4 regions of the Paenibacillus sp. D9 genome follow, and region 4 is predicted to be linked to each of the others. Evidence: riboswitches for the same ligand, from Rfam matches in the RefSeq annotation. Region 4 holds a riboswitch; each other region holds the start of a gene.
The links. Region 4 has a riboswitch for cyclic di-AMP ahead of VE23_RS08280 (C40 family peptidase). Riboswitches for the same ligand answer to the same signal wherever they lie in the genome.
Positions count from the first base shown of each region.

Region 1: another riboswitch for cyclic di-AMP. It lies ahead of VE23_RS10445 (TrkH family potassium uptake protein); the one in region 4 lies ahead of VE23_RS08280 (C40 family peptidase).
Region 2: another riboswitch for cyclic di-AMP. It lies ahead of VE23_RS16850 (G5 domain-containing protein); the one in region 4 lies ahead of VE23_RS08280 (C40 family peptidase).
Region 3: another riboswitch for cyclic di-AMP. It lies ahead of VE23_RS17735 (C40 family peptidase); the one in region 4 lies ahead of VE23_RS08280 (C40 family peptidase).

Region 1 is NZ_JZEJ01000001.1:2,279,293-2,286,412, forward strand. Features, by position in the region: gene sdhA (succinate dehydrogenase flavoprotein subunit) at 1-766, opposite strand, end outside; gene VE23_RS10430 (succinate dehydrogenase cytochrome b558 subunit) at 795-1,460, opposite strand; gene VE23_RS10435 (LysR family transcriptional regulator) at 1,795-2,769, shown strand; gene VE23_RS10440 (potassium channel family protein) at 2,862-3,539, opposite strand; gene VE23_RS10445 (TrkH family potassium uptake protein) at 3,561-4,913, opposite strand; cyclic di-AMP (ydaO/yuaA leader) riboswitch at 5,031-5,198, opposite strand; gene VE23_RS10450 (CPBP family intramembrane glutamic endopeptidase) at 5,436-7,076, shown strand.
Region 2 is NZ_JZEJ01000001.1:3,744,907-3,752,026, forward strand. Features, by position in the region: gene VE23_RS16825 (tRNA1(Val) (adenine(37)-N6)-methyltransferase) at 1-104, shown strand, start outside; gene rsmI (16S rRNA (cytidine(1402)-2'-O)-methyltransferase) at 82-954, shown strand; gene VE23_RS16835 (AbrB/MazE/SpoVT family DNA-binding domain-containing protein) at 1,155-1,409, opposite strand; gene VE23_RS16840 (HD domain-containing protein) at 1,677-2,975, shown strand; gene VE23_RS16845 (TatD family hydrolase) at 3,001-3,774, shown strand; cyclic di-AMP (ydaO/yuaA leader) riboswitch at 3,955-4,178, shown strand; gene VE23_RS16850 (G5 domain-containing protein) at 4,597-5,571, shown strand; gene rnmV (ribonuclease M5) at 5,787-6,350, shown strand; gene rsmA (16S rRNA (adenine(1518)-N(6)/adenine(1519)-N(6))-dimethyltransferase RsmA) at 6,331-7,120, shown strand, end outside.
Region 3 is NZ_JZEJ01000001.1:3,946,425-3,953,544, reverse strand. Features, by position in the region: gene VE23_RS17760 (YwhD family protein) at 296-844, opposite strand; gene VE23_RS17755 (M1 family metallopeptidase) at 1,023-3,002, shown strand; gene VE23_RS17750 (hypothetical protein) at 3,030-3,860, shown strand; gene VE23_RS17745 (hypothetical protein) at 4,211-4,450, shown strand; cyclic di-AMP (ydaO/yuaA leader) riboswitch at 4,690-4,852, shown strand; gene VE23_RS17735 (C40 family peptidase) at 4,858-5,361, shown strand; gene VE23_RS17730 (M15 family metallopeptidase) at 5,609-6,268, shown strand; gene VE23_RS17725 (alkaline phosphatase) at 6,422-7,120, shown strand, end outside.
Region 4 is NZ_JZEJ01000001.1:1,782,562-1,789,681, forward strand. Features, by position in the region: gene VE23_RS08250 (DUF523 domain-containing protein) at 1-200, opposite strand, end outside; gene VE23_RS08255 (tetratricopeptide repeat protein) at 464-1,318, shown strand; gene VE23_RS08260 (glycine betaine ABC transporter substrate-binding protein) at 1,436-2,326, opposite strand; gene VE23_RS08265 (ABC transporter permease) at 2,351-3,196, opposite strand; gene VE23_RS08270 (quaternary amine ABC transporter ATP-binding protein) at 3,174-4,391, opposite strand; gene VE23_RS08275 (GbsR/MarR family transcriptional regulator) at 4,633-5,202, shown strand; gene VE23_RS08280 (C40 family peptidase) at 5,336-5,827, opposite strand; cyclic di-AMP (ydaO/yuaA leader) riboswitch at 5,831-5,964, opposite strand; gene VE23_RS08285 (glycosyl hydrolase family 18 protein) at 6,330-7,120, shown strand, end outside.

The DNA of each region.
Region 1 (7,120 bases), 500 kb from region 4:
CGCCGCGCGCCGATTCGGACATGAGACGGTTTTTGTCGTCGCCCGGAATGGCCGTCGGGTGGATCTGGATCATCTCGCCGTTGGCGTAGTGGACGCCTTGCTGGTACACCGCGCTGGCTGCCGTGCCCGTATTGATGACCGAGTTGGTCGTCTTGCCGAAAATGATGCCGGGGCCGCCTGTCGCCAGAATGACCGCGTCGGCGCGGAAGGAATGGACCTCCATCGTGCGCAGGTCCTGGCCGGTGATGCCGCGGCAGACGCCGTCCTCGTCCACGACCGCTCCCATGAACTCGAAATGCTCATGCTTGCTGACGAGGCCGGCGGCCTCCCAGCGGCGTACTTGCTCGTCCAGCGCGTACAGCAGCTGCTGGCCCGTCGTCGCGCCGGCGAACGCCGTGCGGTGGTACTGCGTGCCGCCGAAGCGGCGGAAGTCCAGCAGGCCTTCCGGCGTGCGGCTGAACATGACGCCCATCCGGTCCATCAGGTGGATGATGCCGGGGGCCGCTTCGCACATCGCCTTGACAGGCGGCTGGTTGGCGAGGAAGTCGCCTCCGTAGACGGTATCGTCGAAGTGCTCCCATGGGGAGTCCCCTTCGCCCTTTGTATTGACGGCGCCGTTGATGCCGCCCTGCGCGCACACGGAGTGGGAGCGCTTGACCGGCACGAGCGAGAACAGGTTGACGTGCACGCCCGCCTCGGCCGCCTTGATTGTAGCCATCAGGCCGGCGAGTCCGCCGCCGACGACGATAATGTTGTTTTTAGCCATGACTTTGAGGTCCTCCTTGTCTATCGTATTAACCGATCCAGGTACGTACGGCGGATGCCGATTCGGCGAAGTCGCTGCCCGTGAAGGCCACGATGGAAAGCAGGAACAGGGCCGATACAATCACGAACACGCCCATCCAGATATAGGCGGAGACGCGCTGCGCGCGAGGGCCGACCGTAATGCCCCAGCTGACGAGGAACGACCACATGCCGTTCGCGAAGTGGAAGACAGCGGAAAGGACACCGATCGCATACAGCACGATGTAGACCGGATTCGTGAAGATCTCGTGCATCCGGGCGCCGAGCTCCTCATGCGTCAGGTTGCCGAGGGCGACCTGGAAGCGGGTCTCGAAGACATGCCAGATGACGAAGATGAACGTGATCACGCCGGTGATGCGCTGCGCCGTGAACGCCCAGTTGCGTCCGTACTTGAAGCGGGAGTTGTTCCAGTTCGATTGGTAGGCGACATACAAGCCGTATACTCCATGGAAGAGAAGCGGCAGGAATATGCCGAAGATCTCCAGGAAGAGAACAAGGGGCAGTCCGTTCAGGAAGCTGACGCTGTCGTTGAAGCCCTCAGGCCCGTCTTCGAACGCCGAGTAGTTGGTGATGGCATGCTCAACGAGGAACAGGCCGAGCGGAATCACCCCGAGCAGCGAGTGAATCTTGCGCGTTAAGTACGAGTTACCATTCATAAATAAAGCGTTCTCCTTTCCAGCCGTTTGATTTCAGTCATCATACGTCGAATTTTGTGCAAACCTTATCCATTTTACAGCCCGTGCATGGGAGCGTCAACAAATCCCGACGGCTTTCCCCTGCTTTTTCCGGTCACAGTTTAGCCACAGTCTCCATCGTACTCTTTTTTTCCTTATAAAGATATTGTTTATTCCTTATACAATGTTATAACCTATATGCATAAGAGACGACGCCATAAGCCCGAGCTCCCCCGGCGAAGCTGCCGGCATGGGCAGGATAAGATTGGCTGTCTCGCTCGACCATTCTCTTCCTAAGGAACGGAGGCTGCAGGAAATGCTCAACGAAGATCTCAACGTATTCGCCGCCGTGGTCGAGCAGTCCAGCATGAACAAAGCCTCGGCGCTGCTCAACCTTTCCCAGCCGGCGCTGTCGCGGAAGATCGCCAAGCTCGAGCAGGAACTCGGAGCGCAGCTGTTCCGCCGCGTCGGACGGAGGCTGGAGCTGACGCGCATCGGCGAGCTGACCTACGACTACGCGCTCCAGGCCCGCCAGCTGCACCGCAAATATATGAGCACCTTGAGCGAGTTCAAGCATACTCACCGCTCCAGCCTGACGATCGGGGCCAGCCTGACGACGCTGCAGACGACGCTGCCGGACCTCATCCAGGCGCTGACCGCCAGCCATCCCGAGATCGACATCAAGGCCGTCACCGGCAAGACCCATGAGATCGTATCGTTCGTCCGGGACAAAAAAATCGATCTCGGCCTCGTGGCATCCGTCATCGACGACCCGCAGCTGCACTGCGTCCCGCTGTTCGACGACCATCTGGAGCTGGTGCTTCCCCGCTGCCATCTGCTCACCGAGAACGGAAAGCTGGCGATCCGGACGCTCAGCGGGCTGCCGATGATCCTCTTCTCCAAAGGAACCTGGTACCGGAACCTGACCGACGAGCTGTTCGACACCCACAGGCTGCATCCCGATGTCAAAATGGAAATCGACTCGTTCGAAGCCATCCTGCGGCTGCTCCATACATGCGGAGCCGCGACGCTGCTGCCGCACTCCTATATCCGGCAGCAGATGCTGGCGGACAACGACCTTATGGTCGTCCCTGTGCTGGAGCTGGAGCAGACCAAGCGGACCACCTCGCTCATCCATGGCGACCCGGCCCGGCTGGAGCCTGTCGTCAGAGACTGGATCCGCGAGGCGGCCGCGAACTACTTCCGCCGCTCGGCGTCGCCGGCAGCAAGCTTGAAGGCCATGCAGCAGAAAGCCGTTGAAACCAAACAGGCAGGAGTCCGCGTCGACTGACGCGCCTCCTGCCTTTCTTTCTATGCGCTATGCCTGGACTGGAGCTGCCGCCGCTGCGCCGGCAGGCCCGCCCCGTACTTCCACGGCTGGTGTCAGCCGCGGCTCACCGCATTTTCAAACTGCTCGATTCCTTCATTCGTTCCGATGACGACCATGACATCCTTCTCTTCCAGGATGGAATCCGCCTGGGGAGCGATGATGATGCCCTTGGGCTTGTTGATCGCCACGATGCTGCAGCCGTAACGCTGGCGGCTGTCGATCTCGGAAAGCGCCTTGCCGTTGAGGCAGCCCGGAACAGCCAGCTCCGCGACGGCGTATTCGGACGACAGCTCGATATAGTCGAGCAGATTGGGCGACACGAGCTGATGGGCGACCCTGATTCCCATATCCCGCTCCGGATAGATGACCCTGTCGACGCCAAGCTTGTCCAGCACCCGGCCGTGCAGCTCCGATACCGCCTTCACGACGACCTTCCCGACTCCGGAATCCTTGACCAGTATCGCCGCCATGATGCTCGACTGGATGTCTCCCCCGATGGCCACGATGCAGCAGTCGAAGTTGCGGATGCCGATCGCGCGCAGCGCGTCCTCGTCCGTCGCGTCGGCGCATAGCGTATGGGTGAGCAGGGCGCTCATATCGTCCACCAGCTCCTCGCTGCGGTCGATGCCGAGCACCTCATAGCCGAGCTGCATGAGCTCCTTGGCCAGGCTGGAGCCGAATCGGCCCAGTCCGATGACGCAGTACTGCTCTCCTTTTGAACCCTTTCCCATTGTGTCTCTTTATTTCCTTTCCTATCCGATAATAATCTTGCCTTCTGGATTTTTATATAATTCCTTGCCTTGCTTCGGTCTCAGCGCGTAGGCCATCGTCAGCGGCCCAAGCCTGCCGGCGAACATCGTCAGGCTCAGCAGAAGCTTGCTGACATCCTTGAGGCTGGTTGTAATTCCCGTGCTGAGCCCGACGGTGCCGAAGGCCGATACCGTCTCGAACAGAATCCGCAGGAAATCGCGGTCCTCGACGGTGCAGAGCACCATCGTCACGACGAGCACGAGCGCAAGCGACAGCATCGTGATCGTCAGGGCCTTCATGATGCGCTCCTTGGCCAGACGGTAGCGGAACAGGACGATGTCCTCCCTGCCGCGGATCATCGCGCCCATCGCGGCGACGAGCGTCATGAACGTCGTCGTCTTGATGCCGCCGCCCGTCGAGCCCGGCGATGCCCCGATGAACATGAGGATGATCATGAAGAACAGGCTCGCCTGGCGCATCGCGCCGATGTCGAGCGTGTTGGCTCCCGCCGTACGCGTCGTGACGGATTGGAAGAAGGCCGAGAGCACCTTGCCTCCGAAGCCGAGCGGCTCCATCGTTTTGGCGTTGGAATATTCGAAGATGAAGATGACGACAGCTCCGATGACGATCAGGCTGCCCGTGGCCAGCAGAACCACTTTGGAATGGAGGGAGAACCTGCGGTTGTTCCTCCACTCCATCAGATCGGACAGCACGATGAAGCCGAGGCCACCGGTAACGATCAGCGCCATTGTCACGATATTGACGAGCGGATCCGATACATAGCCGGTGAGGCTCCGGTAGTCGCCGAAGATGTCGAAGCCGGCGTTGTTGAACATGGATACGCCGTGGAAGATGCCGAAGTAAACGGCGCGGCCGATCGGCATGTCCGCTGCGAAGCGGACCGCGTACAGCAGCGCTCCCGCCGCTTCGATGACGAGGGAATACAGCAGAACCTTGCGGATCAGCCGGACGATTCCCTCCATGGAGCTCTGGTTCATCGCTTCCTGCAGCAGCAGCCGGTCCTTGAGCGAGATGCGCTTGCGCAGCACGAGGGCGAACAGCGTCGCCATCGTCATGAAGCCGAGCCCTCCGACCTGAATCAGCAGCAGAATGATGATTTGGCCTGCAATCGAGTAATGAGTGCCGGTATCCACGACGACGAGGCCTGTGACGCAGGCCGCCGAGGTGGCGGTGAACAGCGCGTCGATCCATCTCGTGCCCTCTCCGCCGGCCGTGGCGAACGGCTGCATCAGCAGCAGCGAGCCGATGGCGATCATGACGGCGAATCCGGCGACGAGAATGCGCGGAGGCGACAATTTGAAAGCTTGCTTGAATACGGAAGACCATGATTGCATGCCGGCGACTCTCCTTTTGCCTCCATATCCCTGCCGTTCGCGAAGTCCCGGCATCATCGCATGCCGCTTCGAAAGCACAAAAAAAGCACTGGAAACCCAAGTGCCTGTGCGCCCTGCGAGTCCGGTCAAGCAGCCTCCGAGGTTAGCTGTCGGATTCGGGCATGACGGCTGCCCTATCCGCTCCCGACAGGCTGCCGCCTGCGCCGGAACGGAATTCACCCCAAGCTGCTCCAGGCAGCTATATGGTTCCCCCGTATTCTTTTGGAAATTCGGCTGTTCTATATGGTCGGATTTGATTATATAGGATAGAGGACGGGTTACCAATGTCCCAATCCAAGCTTGCTGGGCGATATGGGGCGGAAAAGAGTGCTGGGACAAGCGCAGCAAGGCGCAATCCTGCCCTTGCTCTTTCTTTTGCGCGAAATCTCGATCTCTCCCTGCCTCGGCATGGATAATTTGAAAGCCGCTGTGGTAAGGTTATAAAAGCTCGCCCTGCAGTCAGGCATCGTCAGGAGGACAATCATGAACAGCTCCGAGTTGGAGAAAAGCTATCGAAAGTACTTTTGGACGGGAATCATTGGAGCCGCCATCTTCCTGATTTTGCAAATCATCCCTTCCTTCGCGGGAGGGCTGTCGGGAGAGGAAGCTTCCGGCAAGCCTGTTCCCAAGGCCGACGCTCAGCAGGCAGCGATGGCTTTCGCCCGGCAGCTGACCGGCTCCGAGCCTCTCACCGCCCATACGGTCCACCAATCCGACCGGGACATCACCGGTTACCTCAGCAAAGAAAAGCTCGCCAAAAAATTCGATGAGGGTCCCGGCAAGATCGTTCCGACCGATACGTGGCAGGTGTCCCTCTCCCTGCCCGAAGGGCAGATGTTCGTCGAGGTCGGCATGTCCAGCGGCCGGGTGATCGGCTGGAAGCAGGTGTTCAAGCCCTCTGCCGGCGAATCCTCGGACGTCCTTGCCCCGAGCGCGGAACAGCTCGACCGTCTCGCCGCCAAGCAAGCCGCCGAGCTCGGCTACGGCAAGCTGGAGAGGGTTGGAGAATCGGCGGGCTACAAGACGGTGTATGCCGTGCAGGGAGGACAGATCGGCCAGGCCCGCCTCACCATCGAGGCCGCTCCGCCATCCGCCGCCGCAGCGGAGTCTGGCGGCAAGACCGTCCTGGCGGAATTCACGCCGCGTTATGAAGTGCCCAAGGATTACCTCGCCTACACGGCGGATCAGGACCGGATCGCCTCCAGCCTGTCGCTGCTGGGCAATCTGCTGCCGAGCGGAATCCTGTTCATTCTCGCCGTCATTTATTCCGTCCTCATGAGGAAGTACAGCTCCTTCCGCCGCGGCTGGGCGATCAGCCTCGTGTTCCTCGGCTTCTATGCCGTCAACAACGTGAACATGCTCGACGGCCTCCGTGCCATGTATGGAGCGCGGCCCAACGCCGAGACCGTCGTCCAGGTCCAGCTCGTCATCACGATGGGCCTCACCTTCCTGCTCGCCCTATCCGCCTACTTCTCCCTCGTCGCCGGGGACGGGTTATGGCGCGCGCAGGGCAGGCGGCTGTGGCTGACCTCCCGCGAGTCCCGCTTCGGAGAGACCGCATGGAGCAGCATGAAGCTCGCCTATGTGCTCGGCTTCATCCTTCTCGGCCTGCAGACCGTTATCCTGGTCGGCCTGTCGGCATTTACCGGAGCCTGGTCGACAAGTGACGTGACCCAGTCGCCCTACAACCTCGCCGCTCCGCTGCTGATGCCGCTGCTGGCGTGGTGCGCGGCCATCCAGGAGGAGGCCGTATACCGGCTGTTCGGCATCGGCCTCCTGATGAAATGGCTGAAAAACCCGTTCGCCGCCTGTCTCATCCCTACGATCATCTGGGCGCTCGGGCATGTGACCTATCCGATCTACCCGTCTACGACGAGGCTGATCGAGCTGACGATTCTCGGCCTTCTGTTCGGATACATCTTCCTCCGGTTCGGATTTTTCACGGCGGTATTCGCCCATGCCATCATGGACTCCGTGCTGATGTCGATCTCGCTCTTCCTGATCGGCGGAGCCGGCAATATCGTTGCTGGCGTCGTCTACATCGCCGCGCCTGCCGGCGTGGCCTGGGCGATGAAATGGTACGGCTCGCGGCGGAGCAGCAGCATTCCGCTGGCGCCCGGTTAAGCTCCAGTCATCAGCGCTTCAGAACAAAAGCAGAGAATCTCCGG
Region 2 (7,120 bases), 2.0 Mb from region 4:
CGCTGATCGTCTATGCGGACAAGGAGCGATACAGTCAGGAAATCATGGACATTTACTATGGACATAAAGGAGGCTCTGCGGATGAACAGGCAAAAGAGCTTTGAGGAGCACAGCTGCGGCACGCTTTATCTGGTCGCAACGCCGATCGGCAACCTGGAGGATATCACGATGCGGGCCATCCGCATCCTGAAGGAAGTTTCCCTGATTGCTGCGGAGGATACGAGGCAGACCCGCAAGCTGCTCAGCCGCTTCGAGATCGACGGCCGCCTCGTCAGCTATCATGAGCATAACAAAGCAGCCAGCGGCCCTGAGCTGATACGGCTTCTGGAGGAAGGGAGCAGCATCGCGCTCGTGAGCGACGCCGGGATGCCCGCCATATCCGATCCGGGAGCCGATCTGGTCAAGGATGCCGTGGAACGAGGCATTCCCGTCGTGCCTGTGCCGGGAGCCAATGCCGCGCTCGCCGCGCTCATCATCTCGGGGCTGCCCACCGAACGCTTCCTGTTTGCCGGCTTTCCTCCCCGGGACAAGAAATCGCTGGAGAACTGGCTGCTCGGGCTGAAGCGGCTGGACAGCACGCTGCTGTTTTATGAATCCCCCCATCGGGTGGCGAAAACGCTGCCTGCAATTCGGGCCGTGCTCGGCGATCGAAAAATGGCGATGATTCGCGAGTTGACCAAAAAGCATGAAGAAGCCGTTCGGGGCACGGTCTCGGAATGCGAGCAATGGCTGGAGGAGAACGAGCCTCTCGGGGAATACTGCCTTGTTGTCGAGGGAGCGGATGGGGATGAAGCGGCGGAGCAGGGCCCGTCCTGGTGGGAAGGACTCAGCCTGGAAGAGCATGCCTCCAAATACGAAGAGCAGGGGGAGCCGAGAAAGGAAGCCATTCGGAAAACAGCCGCGGACCGGGGACTGCAGAAACGGGATGTCTACAACGAGCTCATGCGCAAATAAGCCGGCTTGTCGGCCGGCCTCGTGACTATTTCGCAGAAGGCGAACTTTTATGTGCTGGAGGCTGAAAGCGCATGAGATCGGCCCGGAATAAAAAAAGGACCTTCCCGGGCTGTCGCCAGCTCAGGAAGGCAAGGTAGGAGTATAAAAAGGTTAGAAATACCTTGGTTAAAGTTGCTAAAGTTAAGTATAACTGATTATGCTTATTTTGTCACAGGGGTAGGCATTTCGGAAAGGCAGGAATTGCAGACGATTTTGCCTTTGAAGTAAGCGACGTTCTCTGCGTTGCCGCAGAAGATGCATGCCGGCTCATATTTCTTGAGCATGATGCGTTCTCCGTCTACATAAATTTCCAGGGCATCTTTTTCGCCGATTCCAAGCGTACGGCGCAGCTCGATTGGAATAACAACGCGGCCAAGCTCGTCAACTTTCCGAACAATACCGGTGGATTTCATCATAATGGGCGACCAGCCTCTCTTGATTTATTTCGTCAACGTTCGACATAAAACTACTTTTTATGATTTTAATAATACCAACCATTCCCAAATCAGTCAACCATCAAAAAGTCTAGTTTTAGCACATAAATTCAAGGTTTTAGAACAGGAAAGGGATTAAATCTCTAGTTATCTTACTACAAGACTAGAAAAATTGGAAATCTTATTACGACACTATTCGACAAACAGCATGCTTATTTTGTCGAAAGTTTGAACGAAAGGTGGATGAGGATGACAAAGCTGGAAGAGGAAAAGGTGTTCAAGGATCCGGTCCACAAGTATATTTACGTTCAGGATCAGCTGATATGGGACCTGATCGATACGCCGGAGTTTCAGAGGCTGAGAAGAATCCGCCAGCTTGGCACCACGTTTCTCACCTTCCATGGCGCGGAGCACAGCCGATTCAGCCATTCGCTCGGCGTCTATGAGCTGACGCGGCGCATCATCTCGCAGTTCGAACGCAGCGAATACCCGGACTGGCCCAGGGAGGAGAAGCTTCTCAGCCTCTGCGCGGCTTTGCTGCATGATCTCGGGCATGGGCCGTTCTCCCATTCCATTGAAGAAATCATGGAATTCGATCATGAGGAATGGAGCTGCTCTATTATAGAAGGAGATACGGAAGTGAACCGGCTCCTGCGTTCCGTCGAGCCTGGATTTCCGGGCAAAGTAGCTTCCGTTATCCGAAAAACCTACGAGAAGCCGATCGTCATTAATTTGGTGTCGAGCCAAATGGATGCGGACCGCATGGATTACCTGCTCCGGGATGCCTACTTTACGGGGGTCAATTACGGAACGTTCGATCTGGACCGGATTCTCCGCGTGCTGCGCCCCCATCAGGGCAGGATCGTCGTAAAGGACAGCGGCATGCATGCGGTCGAGGATTATCTGATGAGCCGTTATCAGATGTATTGGCAGGTGTACTTTCATCCGGTTACACGCAGCTCGGAGATTGTGCTGAGGAAAATTCTTCTGAGGGCCCAGGAATTATGCCGTTCGGGCTACGCCTTCTCCTGGATTCCCGAGCCGATCAAGCGGCTGTTCAATCAGGAGCTGGATGTGGCATCCTATTTGAAGCTGGACGAATCGCTCGTCCAAACGGCTTTTGCCGCCTGGACCGAAGAGGAGGATAAACGGCTGGCATCCTTATGCACCCGATTCCTTAATCGCAAATTGTACAAGTATATAACCTTCGACCGCGAACATGAATCAGACGCCCAGCTGTTCTGCGAAAGGCTGGCGGCCGCCGGAATGAACCGCGATTACGAGCTGGAAATTGATTTTCCTTATGATCTTCCCTATCATGTGTATCGTTCGGGAATGGACAAGCAGGAGGAAGGAAACCGGGGCAAGCCTCCGATTCTGCTTCTTGACAGCTCCATGCAGCTGACGGAAATATCCGCTCAGTCCGATGTGGTGAGGTCGATAACGGGCATGCACCGCGGCCAATACCGGCTTTTCTACGATGCCGAAGCAGCTTCGCTGCTCAGCTATCGCATGGAACCGGATATTCGGGAAAGACTTGGCCTGTAGGCCGCCATTCGAAAGGAGTCGAAACATGGCAGGATTGATTGACACGCATACGCATCTGGACTCCCCCAAATTCGACAATGACCGCGAGGAAGCGATCCAGCGCGCCCGCGACGCGGGGGTTGAGCTGATGTTCAATGTCGGATTCAACCGCGAGACGATACCGACGACGCTGGAACTTGCCGAAAAATATCCGTTCATCTACGCCATTGTCGGGTGGCATCCGACGGACAGCGCCGATGTGGGAGAAGGGGACCTCGAGCGGGTGGAGGCGCTGATGGCGCATCCGAAAGTCGTCGCCATCGGGGAAATCGGACTGGACTATTATTGGGATACCGCTCCCAAGGATGTCCAGCAGCAGGTATTCCGAGAGCAGATCCGCATCGCGAAGCGTACCGGCAAGCCGATCGTCATTCATAACCGCGATGCCCATGAGGATGTCGTCCGCATCCTTCGGGAAGAGAAGGCGGCTGAGGTCGGAGGCATCATGCACTGCTTCTCCGGCAGCTGGGAAACGGCCAAGCAGTGTCTGGACATGAACTTCTATATTTCGTTCGGCGGGCCGGTGACATTCAAGAATGCCAGGGTGCCGAAAGAGGTTCTTGCGCAGGTTCCTCTGGACCGTCTGCTCATCGAAACGGATTCCCCTTATCTGGCTCCTCATCCACATCGAGGGAAGCGGAACGAGTCCGCATTCGTGGCCTTGGTTGCCGAGACAGCGGCGGAAATAAAAGGCAAAAATGTGAATGAGATCGTTTCCATCACATCTGCAAATGCAAGAAAATGTTTCCAGCTTTCTTAAAATCGGGCGAAAAAGCTTGTAAAAAGGTGCCTGGTTGAGAAAAATTATATTTCTGCTCCGTCAAACCGCCCAAAACGGCCGGATTTTCCTCTAATTTGGCTGAAAGAGTCTTTTATCTCTTCTTTACAATCGGTTGACCGAAACTGTATGATTCAACTCAGAGCTTTGAGTGATGCAGTTTTTAATCATTCGCTTAATCTCCCCACAAGGGAGAGCGGGGGAACCAAGCAGCGATTCCTTGCAGTCCCGGATGACAGGATATTCCGGAGCGGACTGGATGGACGAACTGACCTTTTCCAGGGGTGAATTTTGCCAAAAGGCCTTGAGCAGGCCGAGTAGGCGAATAGGGCAGCTCTCTTGTCCGAACCCGTCAGCTAACCTCGTAAGCGCATATAAGAGAGATCAACCTCGTGCTCCACTTTCCATGTGTTCAGCGTGACCAACCCGGGAAGCCACGATACAGATCCTCTGTCGACGGCTTCTTTTTGTTTGAATATTGCGTAAACCGTCGACATAGGGTTAACCGTGGAGGTGAAGCAAGAGGTTGATAGGCGTGCTGCTCGGCACGTACAAAACCTAATAGTCGCGTCTTAAATAGTCATGCGTAACACGAGGCGGCGGGGCTATGTAAGGAGGACCGAAGAAGTGGGCGCAATTCCCTTAAAGGACACCCATGTACAACGATCATCCAGCAAGTCTTTCCAATGGCGATGGAAGCATGAAAACCTGCGTTTGATCCTACTGAGCTTAATTATCTCAATCGCGATGACTTTCATGTTTTTGGTGTTGTTGCACGGAACGTCTGAGAAGAACGTCTCCGTAGTGTTGAACGGACAGGAAACGATCCTGAGCACGAAGCAGGATGTCCTGCAGCACCTACTGGATGAACAAGCTATAACTGTCGGACCGCACGACCAGATTTCCGTTCCGCTGAGCGCGGCGCTCAAGGATGGAGACCGGATCATTGTTGATCAGGCTGTGCCGGTGACGATTATGGCTGACGGAAAGACTACGACGGTGTACACGACCGAAAAAACCGTGAAGGCCGCGATCGGAGAGTCCAATATTCCGATTCGCGAGCAAGACAAAATTCTCCCTGACACCTCCTCGCAGCTGAAACCGAACATGACGATTCGGGTGCTGCGAATCGACAAGCATACGACCACGACAAAGCACGACATTCCTTTCACCGTCATCCGCAAAGAGGATGCTACCTTGGAAAAGGGGCAGCTGAAAATGGTGAAGGCCGGCCAGAACGGCCAATTGGTCAAAACCTTCGAAAAGGTATACCAGGATGGCAAGATGGTATCCATGACGCTGCTCGCCAAATCGATGGAACAGCCCGCCGTCAACAAGATCGTTGCGGTCGGCACCAAGGAAAAGCCGAAGCCTAAAGCTGTCGCTCTCAGCGCAGCGTCTTCGGCATCGCAATCCGTCACCAAATCAGGCCTCTCGCTCAAAGCCAAGAAAGTGCTGAACAACGTCACCCTGACGGCTTATACCGCCGGTTTTGCCTCTACGGGCAAATCCAAAGGCGACGCCGGCTACGGCATCACCGCTTCCGGAGCAAAAGTATCGGAAGGCCGCACCATTGCAGTCGACCCGGATGTCATCCCGATGGGATGGTGGGTATATATAGAAGGAATCGGCTTCCGTCGTGCAGAAGATACGGGGAGCGCGATCAACGGCAAGAAGATCGACGTGTTCTACGAGAGTGAATCTTACGTGAAGCAGTTCGGCAAGAAGCGCGGATACACCGTATACGTGCTGGGACCAACCAAGCCGAAGCTGAGCTGATTCAAGCGATACGGGTCCGCCTTTTCGAGGCGGTCCCGTTTTGGACGTTTATCGGGTATGAGGAGAGTAGAGAGGGCTTTTTTGGCTTATGCTAGGACCACTGCCGTCCTTTTGGGCCGCAGTCCGGATTCGGGCCTGGCCGGCATTCAGAGGCTCGAGCCTCTTTTTCTTTTTATACCCCCTTACACGCGTATTGAATTAAAGGAGACAAGGCCTTGATCAAAGAAATTATCGTCGTGGAGGGCAAGGACGACACGGCAGCGATTCGGCGCGCCGTGGAAGCCGACACGATCGAAACGAACGGCTCGGCGATCGGCGAGGAAGTGCTGCGCCGCATCGAGCTCGCCATGCAGCGGCGGGGGGTCATCATCTTCACCGACCCCGACCATGCCGGAGAGAGAATACGCAAAATCGTCTCGCAGCGGGTGCCCGGCTGCAAGCATGCCTTTTTGCCGCAGGAGGACGCCTTGTACAAAGGCGATATCGGCGTGGAGAATGCCTCGCCGGAAGCGGTCAGGAGAGCTTTGGCGTCCGTTCGGACGGAAGGAGATCCGGAGAAGGCGGAAATCACCAATGCCGATCTGCTGGAGGCGGGTCTGCTGGTGCATGGCGATGCGGCCCGGCGGCGATTGCTCATGGGCAACCGGCTGGGCATCGGCTACTGCAACGGCAAGCAGTTCCTGAAGCGCTGCGCCAGCTTTCAGATCACCAAGGAAGAATTCGGACAAGCCTTGCGGCAGATGGAGGAGGAGATCGCCCGTGGACGTAGCGACACCTAGAAGAACGAAGGAAATCATCGAGAGGCATGGTTTCTCCTTCAAGAAGAGCCTGGGGCAGAACTTCCTGATCGACCCCAATATTCTGAACAAGATCGTAGCCGCGGCCGGACTGGATCCTACCAAAGGGGCGCTGGAGATCGGTCCCGGCATCGGCGCGCTGACCCAGCAGCTGGCCAGGGAAGCAGGCAAGGTGGCAGCGGTCGAGATCGACCGGCGGCTGATCCCGATTCTTCAGGAGGTGCTGGAAGCCGACGAGAATGTGCGCATCGTTCACGGCGACGTGCTGGAGATCGACCTGCAGGAGCTGTTCAAGGAGCAGTTCGGCGAGGTGAGCGCCGTCAGCGTCGTGGCCAATCTGCCCTATTACGTGACGACACCGATCCTGATGAAGCTTCTGGAGGAGCGGCTGCCGCTGGAGAACATCGTGGTTATGATCCAGAAGGAAGTCGCGGAGCGGATGGCGGCCAAGCCCGGAACGAAGGCCTATGGCAGCCTCAGCGTGGCGGTCCAGTATTACGCGGTGCCGGAGCTTGTCTGCATCGTGCCTCATACGGTGTTCATTCCGCAGCCGAACGTCGACTCGGCCGTCATCAAGCTGGCGATGCGCGACAAGCCTGCCGTGGACGTTGCGGACGAGGATTTCTTCTTCCGTACGGTTCAAGCCTGCTTCGCGCAGCGCCGCAAGACGATCCACAACAATCTGTCCTCCTGGATAGGCAAGGACAAGCGGGAGGAGCTTACCCGCATCCTCGAATCGACGGGGATCGATC
Region 3 (7,120 bases), 2.2 Mb from region 4:
AAAGGGCTTGCAGCTGTCAGCTGCAAGCCCTTTTTAAGGATGGAGAAGTTATTTATGGATCAGTTTCCTTATCAGCCATATAAGAAGGACAATGAACACTACCAGCACGAGCATGCCGCTGAACCCGAATCCGCTAAAGATACGAACCCCCCTCTCGTAAGATGATTCACCCTTCCTTCCCATTCCTTCCCGTATAACCCATTTCCTGCTCACAGAAGAAAATGAGCCCGACAAAAAAACCTCCGCAGCAGCCGCTCGAAGCGGCCGACGGAGGTTGGATGAGAAGCCTGGATGCTCAGCCTTCCAGCTGTTCCTTGAGCGCCGCGGGGGAATTCTCCCACCACTCGGCGTTGTTCTCGATCAGCAGCTTTTTGAGCGCCTGCTTGTCGGAAGCCGGCAGCTCCTCCAGCATGAACCGGCGCTTGATCGCATAGTCCAGGTTGTTGACATGCTGGGCGAGAATCTTCCAGCCGCGGCGGATTTCCGGATCAACCGTCATCGGACAGGCTGTCGCTCCCGCGTAGTAGGAGCCCTCGTCGTCGCGGTCGACGGCTACCCACACGATCCAGCACGGACGGCCGTTCGGAACGGCTTCCTTGTCCGTAAGGAATTTGATGCCCTTCTCTATCTTGCTCTTCGCATGAATCGCGCCGTTATCGATATAAGCCTCGCCGCCGTCGATGATGACCGAGGATACGCGGCTGAGATCGATCGTTCCCGCTCCGAAGCCGCGATGCTCCTTGCTGCTCACGACGTTGAGCGACAGCGAGCGCTTGCCCTTGGCCGGCTGCGCCGCTTCTCCCTCCGGGCTGCCCGGGGATGGCGTTCCTTGATTTTCTTCCATTGCTGATCCCTTCTTCCGTGTGAATAATGAAGTCCAAAATGGCTATAAAAGCCCGTCAAACCGCTAGCTGGCGGGACGGGCCGGGAGTTCGTCCGGATAAATTCCATTTTAGCTAATAATCAGGCAAAAGCAAACATATACATGCCTTAGAAGCTTGTCAACGGGAGGGAACCGGTCCATGGCCTCAAGCCGAACTTGCAAAACACTGCTGCTCGCCCTGCTCTTCACGTCATCTCTTCTCGCCCCGTTCCAAGGCAGCGGACATCACGGACTTACTTCTTATACATATGCCGCTGCCGCTGCCGGAAATGAACCCGGCGTGGAGCCGGCGGCCGAGAGCTCTCCCGCCCCGGAGCCGGAAGCGGAGCCGCTGTCCCGAAGAGTGACCAACTACCAGATCCAGGTCAAGCTGAGCGGACGCACGCTGACCGGGACGGAGACGGTCACCTGGAAGAATCCCGGACGGAAAACCGTGTCGGACATGTATGTCCATCTGTATCCGAATGCCTTCTTGTCGGATAAAACCACGTTCATGAAGGAATCCGGCGGAAAGCTCCGGGACGACAAGGCGACGGCCGGCAGCACCGGCTACATGCGCCTCGACTCCTTCAAGACGGAGGATGGAGAGAGCCTCCTGCCTCGGGTCCACTATGTTCAGCCGGACGACGGCAACAAGGACGACTACACGCTGGCCAAGCTCAAGCTGCCGCAGCCGGTCGCTCCGGGCGAGGAGGTCACGCTCCAGATCGGCTTCACCGTCGGGCTTCCCGAGGTGTTCGCCCGCATGGGCTATTCGGGGGATTTCACGATGGCGGGGCAGTGGTTCCCCAAGATCGCGGCCTACAACACGACCAGCACCGGCACGCGCAGCGCGGAAGGCTGGAACGTGCACCAATACCACGGCAACTCGGAATTCTACAGCGACTTCGGCGTGTATTCCGTCAAGATCGAAGTTCCCGCCGGCTACAAAGTCGCTGCCACCGGCGTCCAGACGAAGCTCGAAGCGGCCAAGGGCGGACAGCAATATACGTTCTATGCCGAGGACGTGCATGACTTCGGCTGGTCCGCCTCGCCCGATTTCCTTTACAGCGAGGAGCCTTTCTCCGCTCCCGGCGTTCCCGGAGTCCGCATCAAGCTCTATCTCGACCCGCTGCACAAGGAGCAGAAAGAGCGTTACATGCACGCCGCCAAATCGGCCCTGGCCAAATACGCCCAGTGGTACGGCAGCTACCCGTACAGCACTCTCTCCATCGTCGTTCCTCCCAAAGGGGCCAATGGCGCCGGCGGCATGGAATATCCGACGCTCGTGACCGCATTCGCCGCCGAGACGGACAATCCCGGCTACAGTCTGGAGCGGACGGTCGTGCATGAGATCGGCCATCAGTACTGGTACGGCATGGTCGCCTCCAACGAGTTCGAGGAAGCCTGGCTGGACGAAGGCTTCACCTCCTACTCCGAGGACAAGGTCATGGAAAGCGAATACGGAGTGGAGCCCCGCACGGCGCTGGAAGCGAGCTACGTCACCGATCCGGCCCCGCTCAAGCTGCTTTCCTGGTCGTTCGGCTCGCACAGCCGGTATGCGGACAATGTCTACAGCCGCGCCAAGCTGGTGCTGACCGGCATCGAGAACCGGGTCGGCACAAACATCATGAGCAAGATCATGCGGACCTATTTCAACCAATATAAATTCAAGCATCCGACCACGGCGGACTTCAAGAAGGTCGTCGAGCAGGTCAGCAAGCAGAACTGGGACGACTACTTCAGCCAGTTCGTGTACGGAGGCGAGATGGCCGACTATTCAGTCGCCTCCATCCGCGTCTCCAAGGCAGCGGACTCCGGCGCCTCCAAAATGTACGAGTCCGACGTGCTCGTCAAGCGGGGCGGCGGCGTCTACGGTCCGGTTCCGGTCACCTTCAAGTTCGCCGACGGCTCTACGGCCTCCCGCACCTGGGACGGGGTGGAATCGGATATGCTCTACAAGCTGACCGCTCCCTCCCCGCTGCTCTGGGCCGCGGTCGATCCGGACCGCACCAACGTACTGGACAACCGGCAGATGAACAACTTCCTGAAGGCCGAGGCTCCCCGCAAGCAGGAGGTCCGGATCAGCCTCGGCATCGTGAAGGCGCTGGAATGGATTGCGGGAGCGTTCGCCTGGTAGCGGCCCGAAGAGAGGAGAGTCTCAAACGTGTCTACTTATCTCAAGCAAGGGTGGCGCCTGACGATCAAACATCTGCCTGTGGCCGTCGCCCTGTTCCTGTACCGGTTGTTGTGGGGATTTTTCCTCTACCGTTATGTCGACTCCATTATCGGACCGCTGCTTCGGCGGTATCCCGGAGCGAACGAGCCTTCGCAAGGGGCGGATGCCTTGTTCTGGGCGGAAGCCCAGTTCCGGCTCATGAAGACCGATCTCGCCCAGCCGTTCCTGTGGACGCTGGCCGCCCTGCTCCTCTCCCGCATGATCGTCACGCCGCTCATCAATGCCGGCCTGTTCTATTCCATCCACCATGCGGCGGCGGGACATGAAGGCGGCACCCTATTCCTTCAGGGCATGCGCAAGGCATGGAAGCCGGTCCTGCTTCTCTATTGGGCGGAAACGCTTCTTGCCACCGCTCCTCTCTGGTGGCTGGGCTCCCGGGCATGGGATGTAGTCAGGAACGGCTCCTCTCTGCAGGAAATCGCCGTCAGCATCTTGCCTTGGGCGGCAGCGTGGCTGCTGTGGATCGGGATTCTGCATCTGCTCAGCCTCTCCCTCCAGTTCGGAGCGGTATCCAGGCTCAAAGTCTCGGCTTCCGTGTCGGGCGCCTGCAGACGGCTGCTCCCGATGGCGGGCCTCAGCCTGATCCTGCTCCTCTTCTCCGGCGTCATCGGGGCCGGCTTCAGCGCCGCAGCGATGGGATGGGCCGGATTGGCCGCCCTCGTCATCCAGCAAGCCTATCATCTGGTCCGCACGCTGCTCGACTTGTGGCTGCTGACATCACAGTACGCTTGCTGGGAGGATTCGCGTCACATTAGTTGACAAAGCGATAATTCCATCGTACAATTGTGAAAATTCTCTGACAATTAGGACTTGTTTTCAAAGAGCGCCTGCCGGTTTAATAACTTCTCAGGCATTCGGGAATCCTATCGTTCCGCTCGATTCACAGATATCGAATCCCGGCGTTCGGCAGACTGACGGGCTCCCGCTCCCCATCCGCTGTCTGCCTCCGGATGTGACGGGCATCGACAGATGCAAGCGATGAAAACAACGAATGGGCATGCTGTAAGCGCAGTTTACCGCACACACAATCGCCGGCTCTCTCGGAGCCGCCCCCATACATCGAACAGCAGAATAGAGAAAATAATCAAACCAGAGAGGAAAATCGAACGATGACCGAACAAATTCAAGCTTATTATGAAGAGCTCCACCAATCCACCGCCGAGCTGCTTTACCGTTTTGAGCATTACGACCTGAACCCCAACGCCGGCAAGGCCCTTGAGGCGATCAGCAGCGAACACGCCCGGCTCAGCCCGGATTCCGGCAGCCTGCAGGAGGAAGCCCTGATGAAGCTGGTCGGAATGAGATCCCGGCTGCTTACCCTGATGGAAGACGTCCTTTATACCGTTTGATCCAGCCGCGGAATCAGGCAAGCCCCGCCTTCTCATGGAGAAGGCGGGGCTTTTTTTGGACTTGCAGGCCACGGCGCAGAAATCGGGACGAGTCGCCAATATCATCTGCTGCGGGGAGAATAGCTCCCCTATAAACAGCGATGTAAACGCTGTCCTCATCCCTTTGAAACATGAGAATTATTAGAAAATGTCGTTTTCGGAAGGAGAAGCGGCGAAAAGCAAGAATATGTCTTCCAGTATCATTCAAAATGCCGAATTCCGTTGAACATGGAAACGGGGGAACCACTTTCCGGGTGAATTGATTTTGGGCGTCGCCAGTCATTCTCACGCATGCCGCAGGAATCATAGGGAACCTTCAACCGAACCCCACAGCTAACCTCGTAGGCTCTGGAAGGAGCAACTCAAGCTTGAAGAAGAAAGCAGCAAGCCTCATCCTCGGAATCTCTCTGCTGTTCACTGCAGGCGTAGGCAGCGCAGCGGCTGATTCCAAAATGGACGGTGTCATCAGCGATCTCGTCGGCACGCCGTACAAGACGGCCGGAACGACGACGAGCGGATTCGACTGCTCCGGATTCACGTCCTATGTATTCAAGCAATTCAAGATCTCCCTGCCGCATTCTTCCGCTTCCCAAGCAGGCTTGGGCAAGAAAGTCGCGAAGGCCGATCTCAAGGCGGGCGACCTCGTGTTCTTCAATACGAGCGGCCGCGGCGTCTCGCATGTCGGAATCTATGTCGGGGACGGCAAGTTCGCCCACTCCTCGTCGAGCAAAGGCGTCATGATCAGCAGCCTGAGCGATTCCTACTATACGAAGCGTTACGTGTCCGCACGCCGGATCATGGACGACACCAAGTACGAAAAATACGCCGACGATCCAGCCGATACGGTTGACGGCAGTCCCGATGTGGACTAGCCTGTCCTGAATCCGGATCCCCCCTTGCGCAAACCGCAGCAGCCGGCCCTTCGGGGCGGCTGCCAGCGGTTTGTTTGCTTTTTGGACTTGTCGGCGCCAAGGCGGCTGCAATTTCCAGCCCATTCCTTTCCTTACCCCCGCTGATCCAGCTGGAAACGAATTCCATGCCGATCCGCCGTTTCCTGAAGCTTTTTTTCCTTTCCGCTCGTATAAGCTTGAACAATGCGAACGAGCAAAGGAGACCTTCATGCAGCAAAGCCCTATGACGGGCGGACAAAAGGGCCGCAGCCCCAAGTCCGCAGGCCGGACTCAGACCCGGCGCAGAAACGGCCTCGGCTGCCTGCTGCTGGCCGCAGGACTTGTACTGGCAGCCGCAGCCCTGTTCAAGCTGGAGAAGCCGCGCCTGTTCGACCGGGTCGTCCCTCCGGGACTATACCGGGAGGTGCCTCCCGTAACGCAGCTGCATCCGGTGCTCGACCGGAAAAAGGACGAGCTTATCTCGCTGGCCGCCGCCAAAGGCATCAAAGTCGTCATCACCGACGGCTTCCGCAGCTCGGCGGAGCAGGATGTCCTGTACAGCAAAGGCCGGGAAGGCGGAGGCTCCATCGTTACCCATGCCCGCGGCGGAGAATCCTACCACAACTACGGTCTGGCGATCGACTTCGCTCTCAAGGACCGCACAGGCGATATTATCTGGGATATGGAATACGACGGAAACAAGAACGGCAAAGCCGACTGGCTGGAGGTCGTAGCGATCGCCAAGAGTCTCGGCTTCACATGGGGCGGCGACTGGCCCCAGTTCCCGGACAATCCCCATCTGCAAATGGATTTCGGCTATTCGATCTGGGAGCTGAAAAACGGCAATCGCCCTCCGGAGGATGGAAACGCGGGCGAGGAGAAGAACTAGCAGCCGAATGGATGCATGCATGAAAACGCCTTGCGGCTTCGCAGGCGTTTTCTTCATTTTACCAATTATTCATAAATCGTTAGCACCTGCTTAATCATTCTCTCTTACGCTGTGGAAGTGCATTCATTTCTAGTAGCGGAGGGGTTTGGGGAGATGAAGAAAGGAAAAGCAGGAAAAATGCTTCTCGGAGCGGCGCTTGCGAGCGCCATGGCAGCAGGAGGAATCGGAATGGCCGAGCTGACTCCGGCTCCTGCGGCGGCAGCCGAAGCGGCCGCGACGGCCAAAGCGGCGCCGTCCATTTACGTGGCTCCAATCCATAATGCCAAGTTCCTGGCGGGCAGCAAATTTGATTTCCGCGTGGAATTGAACGACTGGACCGGAAACGCCTCGGCCGTCAGCATCCAGATCAACGGCAAAAGCGCGGAAGCCTTTTTCGGCAAAAGCTTCGAGAAAACCAGCACCGCCTCAAGCTCCTCCTTCATGATCCGCGGCGTTACGCTGGACAAGCCGGGCTCCTACACCGTTAAGGTGACGGCCGGCTCCTTGTCCCGCACGGTCTCCTATGAAGCGGTGACCACCTCCGCAGCCGGCAAGAAGGCGAAAAACATCATCCTCTTCGTCGGGGACGGCATGTCGCAGCCGAGCATCACCATCGCCCGCGCAATGTCCAAGGGCTTGAGCGAGGGCAAGTACAACGGCCTCATGGAGATGGACAAGCTGGAGCAGCGCGCCGTCGTCACGACCTCCGGCATGGATTCCATCGTCACCGACTCGGCCAACAGCGCCAGCGCCTACAATACCGGCCACAAATCCGCCGTGAACGCCCTCGGCGTCTATCCGGACAATACGGAA
Region 4 (7,120 bases):
GCAGCGCCGTCCAGGACATCTTCTCCGCTGCCTCCCTGAATCTCCGCCGGCTCGCGGGGAGTCGAGAAGCCTCCCATAAGCTCCGGACAGACAGCGGCAGCGCGCCCGTCACGGAGCAGCGCCCCGATCTTTTCGCTCAGGCAGTGCGTTCCGTTATACCTGACCTCATGCCCGGCAAGACAGGAGCTGACCAAAATCATTCGCCTCGCCTCATTTCTTCCTGCCCTTCTTTCTTTCATTATAATACGGCGCGATGAACAGCTCCATCCCTTCCTCCTCCGGAAAACGGAATGTGTACGAAGCAGGCGATCTCGATTAAAATGAACGATAGCCATGCGCAAGTCGCGGCGGAGCGGATGGAATGATTCTGAAAACTGCGCAGCGGCTGCAGGCTCGAATTCCGGTTTCAGCCGTTGTCGTTCGGATAATCGATCCAAATCATATCATGACTGGAGTATATGCGATGAGAGATTTCGATGCCATGTGGGATTATCAGCAGCCGGATCAGACGGAGCAGCGGTTCCGTGCCCGATACGGGGAAATCAAGGATTCCGAGAGCTGCGGCTACCGGGCCGAACTGCTGACGCAGATTGCCCGCTCGCTGGGCTTGCAGCAGAAATTCGAGGAAGCCGAGGCTGTCCTGGACGAGGCGCAGGCGCTGCTTGCGGACTCCCCTCCTTCGGCCGCAATCCGCTGCCTGCTGGAGCGGGGACGGGTCTACAACTCCTCCTCCCGCCAGCCGGAATCGCTGCCTTGTTTTGTCGCGGCATGGGAGCTCGGCCTGGAGTCGGGAGAGGACGATTATGCCGTCGACGCCGCTCATATGCTCGGAATCGCGGAGCCGGCCGCGGACAAGCGGGCCGAATGGAACGACAAGGCGCTCCGGCTGGCCGAGAGCAGTCCGGCTGCGAGCCGCTGGCTTGGATCGCTGTACAACAACGTCGGCTGGGCCAAGGTCGAGGCCGGCGAGCTGGAAGAGGCTCTGGAGCTGTTCAGAAAGGCTTTGTCCTTCCGCCTGGAGCAGGGGAGCCCCAAGCCGATTGCGATTGCGAGATGGTGCGAGGCCAAGGTGCTCCGCCTGCTCGGCCGGGCCGACGAAGCCTATCCGATTCAGCTGGATCTGCTGAAGCATAGGGATGCCGCCGATCCGGACGGGTACGTCTACGAGGAGCTTGGCGAATGCCTGCTTGCGCTTGGACGCTCGCATGAAGCCGCCGAATGCTTCGGCGAGGCGCATTCGCTCCTTTCCCGGGACCGCTGGTTTTCCGAGCCCGAGCGGCTCGAGAGGTTAAAGCGGCTCTCCCTCGCCAAGCCATAAAAAAACCAGGAGGCAGGCGCATCCGAAAATGCGTCTGCCTCCTGGTTTTCTTTTTCGTCCGGCAAGCGGCTCAAGCTCATTCTTGTGCCTGGTGCCTGCCGGGACTCCGATGCTGTCCTACTTGGCCAAATCCTCGATCGAGGAAATGTCCATATAAGAAGGAACGACGAGGCCAAGCTTCGTTCCCTTCAAATTCGCCCCGAGATCCTCGTACTTGTCCTTGTACTGCTCCGCATAGTCCTTGTGCGTAATCGGCAGCCAAGCCGCGACGATCGCGTCCGCGTCGCCGTTCGCCACTCCCGCCCACATCGGACCGGCTTCCACCTGCAGCAGCTCCGTCTTGTAGCCGAGGCGGTTCTCCAGCACCCATGCCACCACGTTCGTGCTGGCGATCTCGGAATCCCAGGCTACGTAGGCGAGCTTGAACGGCTTGCCGGACACCTTCTCGATGCCGTCCACCCAGCCGTCGATCAAGCCGGCATTGTCCTTCGCCCAATCGGCGGCGGCGGCAGCGGGATCGGCGCCTTCCTGAATGGCCACCATCACTTTGGCCATGTCGGCATCCGTCCATTCGAAGCGGTCGAGGAAATCATAAGCCGACGGCGCATCCTGCTTCAGTCCGCCGCGGACGATCGTATGGATTTCCTCGTCTTCCCCGAACGATTTTTTGGGATCGTCCAGATATTTCAGATCATACTTCGCGAACATCCAGTGAGGCGTCCAGCCGGTGACGATGATCGGCTCCTTCTTTTTGATCGCCTTGTCGAGCGCTACGGTCATCGCCGCTCCGGAGCCTTCGACCAGCGTCCAGTCCGACAGGCCGTAGTCCTCGACAGCACGGTTGGCGGCAGCCATCAGGCCGGCGCCGGGATCGATGCCGATGATTTTATGGCCGACAGCCTTGCCGACAGACGCCCCGCTTCCCCCGGAAGCCGTTCCATTGTCATTGCTGTTCGAAGAACAGCCTCCAAGCGCGATGGCTCCTGCAAGTCCGAGTACCCCAACCATTTTCCAAGAATTCCGAATCAAAATCTATCCTCTCCTGTCCGCATGTTTTTTTCCTTTGACGAGATGCTGCGTCAGCCGATCCAGGAAGATCGCCAGTATGACGATGGCCAGGCCGGCTTCGAAGCCTTTGCCCGTCTTGATTTGGCTGACGGCGCGGTATACATCCGCTCCGATGCCCTGCGCCCCGATCAGGGAAGCGATGACAACCATGGACAGGGCGAGCATGAGCGTCTGGTTGATGCCTGCCATGATCGATGGCACCGCGAGCGGCAGCTGCACCTTGAACAGCTTCTGGGAAGGGGTGGAGCCGAAGGAATCGGCCGCCTCCACCAGGTCGGCCGGCACCTGGCGTATGCCGAGATTCGTCAGGCGGATCGTCGGCGGCACCGCAAAAATGACCGAGGCGATGACGCCGGGCACAACGCCCAGATTGAAAAACGTCACGGCCGGGATCAGGTAGACGAACGCCGGCATCGTCTGCATGAAATCAAGGATGGGCGTCACGATGCTCTGCGTGCGGTTGTTGCGGGCGCAGGCGATTCCGATCGGCACGCCGAGCACGATGCTGACGATCGCCGATGTCAGCACGAGCGCCAGCGTATCCATCGTATGGTCCCAATAACCGAGATTGTCGATCAGGAACAAGCCGACGAACGTGAACAGCGCCATCGGCCAGCGCATGATCCACCAGGCCAGCGCCGCAAACAGAACGATCAGCACGATCGCAGGCGGAAGATGGAGCAGATAAGAGAAAAAGTCCACGACGCCTTCGATTGCGGCCGAAATCGGATCGAACAGGAAATTCAAGTTCTCCTCGATGGAATCGACCATGCGGTCCACCCATTTATCAAGCGGTAGTTTCGGCAGCATCCACGCTCACCTCCCGATTCGCGACATGTCCGGCAAGCGCTCCGAGCACGGCTCCGCGCACGATGACGCCGACGATGCGTCCCGCCTCGTTCACGACGGCGACCGGATACTTGCTGGTGCCGCATATATCGAACAGCTCGTGGAGCAGCATCTCCGGAGCGACGACCGGAGTATCCCGGATGACGATCTCCTCCAGCGGCTGTCCGCGCTTCACCGCCTCCGACGCGTCGTCGGCGGTGAGGACGCCGATCAGCTTGCGGCTGCGGTCCGTCACGAACAGATTGGAGATGCCGCTCTCGCGCATCAGCTGCAGGGCGACCCTGGCGCCGCGGTCGAGACCGATCGTCTCGGGACGCCGCATCACATGGGAGGCGGTCAGCACCTTGGACAAATCCACGTCCTCGACGAACCGCTCCACATATTCATTGGCAGGATTGACCATGATTTCTTCCGGCGTGCCGATCTGCACGATCGCTCCGTCCTTCATGAGCGCGATGCGGTCTCCGATCCGCAGCGCCTCATCCAAATCATGCGTAATGAACACGATCGTTTTTTTCATTTTCTCCTGCAGCTCCAGCAGCTCGTCCTGCATATCCTTGCGGATGAGCGGATCGAGCGCGCTGAACGCTTCGTCCATGAGCAGGATCTCAGGGTCGTTCGCCAGCGCCCTTGCCAGTCCGACCCGCTGCTGCATGCCGCCGCTCAGCTGCTCGGGATAACTGTCCGCCCTTTCTTCCAGTCCGACGAGCCGCAAGGCTTCCCTTGCTTTCGGTTCTCTTTCCTTTTTGGGCACCTTCTGGACCTCAAGCCCGTATTCCACGTTCTCAAGCAGCGTCCGATGCGGGAACAGCGCGAATTTCTGGAAGACCATGCTGATCTTTTTCTGGCGCACCTTCCTCAGCTGCTCCGCATTCAGGCGGGTAATATCCTGTCCCGCGATGCGGATGGCGCCTCCTGTCGGCTCGATAAGCCTATTCAGCAGACGCACGAGAGTCGATTTCCCGCTGCCGGACAATCCCATGATGACAAAGATTTCTCCCGGCTCGACGGCAAACTGAACCCGGTTGACCCCAACCGTATGCCTCGTTTCTTTAAAGATCCTGTCCTTGCTCCACCCTTCCTTCAGAAGCGGCAGAATTCGTTTTGGATCCTCGCCGAATATTTTCGTCACATCCGTGACTTCAATGATCGACAAGCGCTTCACCTCCTCATGGCCTCGCTTGCGGCCAACGCTCACTCGAACTAGTCTATCGAACAATTTATGACACCGTCAACCGTTTTATCCGTATAATAAGTACGTACGGTTTTTTCTGTATATAGTTTATATGCCAAATGCTCCCGTATCCTCTCATATACTCGTTCATTAAGCGCTTTACATTGCCGGGATTGTTTCTTACAATTACTTTGTCAGCCGAGAAGGCGATGAAGGAGCGGACATGATGACCAATGATTTCGCCGGCTTGGAGGCCGCGCAGGAGCAGGCAATCCAGAAGGCGCGCAAGCGCGTGATCGAGTCCATCGGCAAGAACATGGACCTGTACGGCATTACGCAATCTACAGGACTGCTGTATGGGCTGATGTTTTTCCAGGACAAGCCGATGAATCTCGACGAGATGGGCCAAGCGATGGAAATGAGCAAAACGAGCATGAGCACCGGCATCCGCACGCTGGTTGATTTGAATATGGTGAACAAGGTATGGGAAAAGGGTTCGCGGAAGGACTTGTATGAAGTCGAGCGGGACTGGCACCAGACGTTCGCCGATTTTTTTGTCCTGAAGTGGAGAAAGGCCGTGGAGCTCAACCTGATGGCGCTTCGCCGCTCCAAGGCGGAGCTGGACAAGCTGGCCGAGAGCGGCGGCTCGGAAGCCCTGCACGCCCTGATCGGCGGCGATCTGGAGAAGATCCGCCAGGCGATCGACTATTATTTGTGGCTGGACCGGGTCATCGATCTCATGGAATCCGGCGAGATCTTCAAGCATGTGCCGAAGGAAGAGCCTTCAAGCTGAAACCCAAAAAGAAGCCTTCCCCGGCGGGAAGGCTTCTTTTTGGTTGTGCTGCTGAACTGCAGCCGACTGGACAAAAAAAGAGAGACAGGCGGCTCATGCCGCCTGTCTCTCTTCATCCTTCTGGAGCCGTCCGTCATTCCCCGGCGTCGTCGGCCGTTTCTTCCTCTTCGCTCACCATCTTGCTGTAATCCTCGCCCGTTGCGACGCGGCGCGCCGTAACGTAGCGCTTGGCATAGTAGGCATCGTCCAGATCCGTATACCGGACGCCCTTGCTCGAGGAGTGGGCGAACTTGCCGTCTCCGACATAGATGCCGGCATGCGAGATGCCGCGGCCGCTGGTGTTGAAGAAGACGAGATCCCCCGGACGAAGATCATCCTTGTCCACCTTCGTGCCGGCCTTGGCCTGGGACTGGGAGGAGCGTGGCAGCTTCACGTCGAACTGGCCGAAAATATAGCGGACGAATCCCGAGCAGTCGAATCCTGCCGTAGTCGTGCCCCCATACTTGTAGGGAGTGCCGAGAACCTTGCCGATGGATGACTTCAATTCGGTGCTCGCGAATACGCTGGATGATGCGAACACGGCAATAAGAATGAAAGCGGTAATGGACATGATGACTTTCTTCACTGATGGTTCTCCCTCCGGTGCCTACGAAGTTAGCTGATGGGTTCGGTAGAAGGTTCCCTAGAATTCTCTCTTGCAGAATTCATTCACCCCGAGTGGTTCCCCCGTTTTTCTTAGCGAAAATTCGGCATTTATTTGTTTCAAGCCTGTTTGCTATTGGTTAATATTCGTAGTTTTTTGTCGAACTCCTCCCTTTGGATTATTAGAAGTCTTTCATAATTCGACTCTTCCCGATCCGGAGGGCCATTCGACCTTGTTTTTATCGAGATAGAGATGTAATCCGACCCTATCCCGCCATGTAAATTCCTCTCTCCTTATCCTCTTAAGGTACTCTATTCCTATTCGCTAGAAATTTCTCCCTGTTTTCATCCAATTTTCCCCTTTTATCGATAAACACTTTCATTGATAATGAAAGTGCTTTCAATAGATTCGAAAAAAGGAGGCCGGATATCCCCTCTCATTCTTGCTTCGCCCCTATCATCCTATCCTTCAGGAGGTATCGTTCATGTTCAAATCGAACCGCCGCATCGCCGCTTCCGCGCTGAGAGTCTTGATGCTTGCCGTGCTGCTCGCCTTTTCGCTCCTTCCGCAAGGCGCCGCCGTCCAGAAAGCCAGCGCTGCGGATGCATGCAGCGGAGTCGCTGCCTGGAGCTCGTCATCCGTCTATACCGTCGGGCAGAAGGCGGTCTACTCCGGCACGCTCTATGAAGCCAAATGGTGGACGCAAGGCGAGCGTCCGGATCTCGCCGGAGAATGGGGAGCCTGGAAAGCGCTCTCCGTCTGCTCGGCATCCCCTACGCCGACTCCGACGGTAACCCCTGCTCCTTCGGCTACGCCTAAGCCTAGCGCCACTCCGACACCGACGCCGGCGCCGACCAAAACGCCGACGCCGACGGCCACTCCTGTCCCTGCCGGAAAAATCATCGGCGCGTATGTAGCCGACTGGCATTTCCCCGTCATCAGCACCGTGCCGGCCGAAAAGCTGACGCATGTGTTCTACGCCTTCGCCGACGCGACCTCTACCGGTGTCAGCGGAGGGGATACCGGCAAGCTGGCGCAGCTCGTCTCGCTGAAATCCAAAAATCCGAATCTCAAGGTTCTCGTCTCCGTCGGAGGCTGGGGCCGCTCCGCGAGCTTCCCGGCAGCAGCGGCTACGGAAGCTAGCCGCACGGCGTTCGCAAACAGCGCCGTATCCTATATCCGGGCCAATAAGCTGGACGGCATCGATATCGATTGGGAATATCCGGGCTCAGGCGACCGCGCGAACTATACTTTGTTCATCCAGAAGCTCCGTTC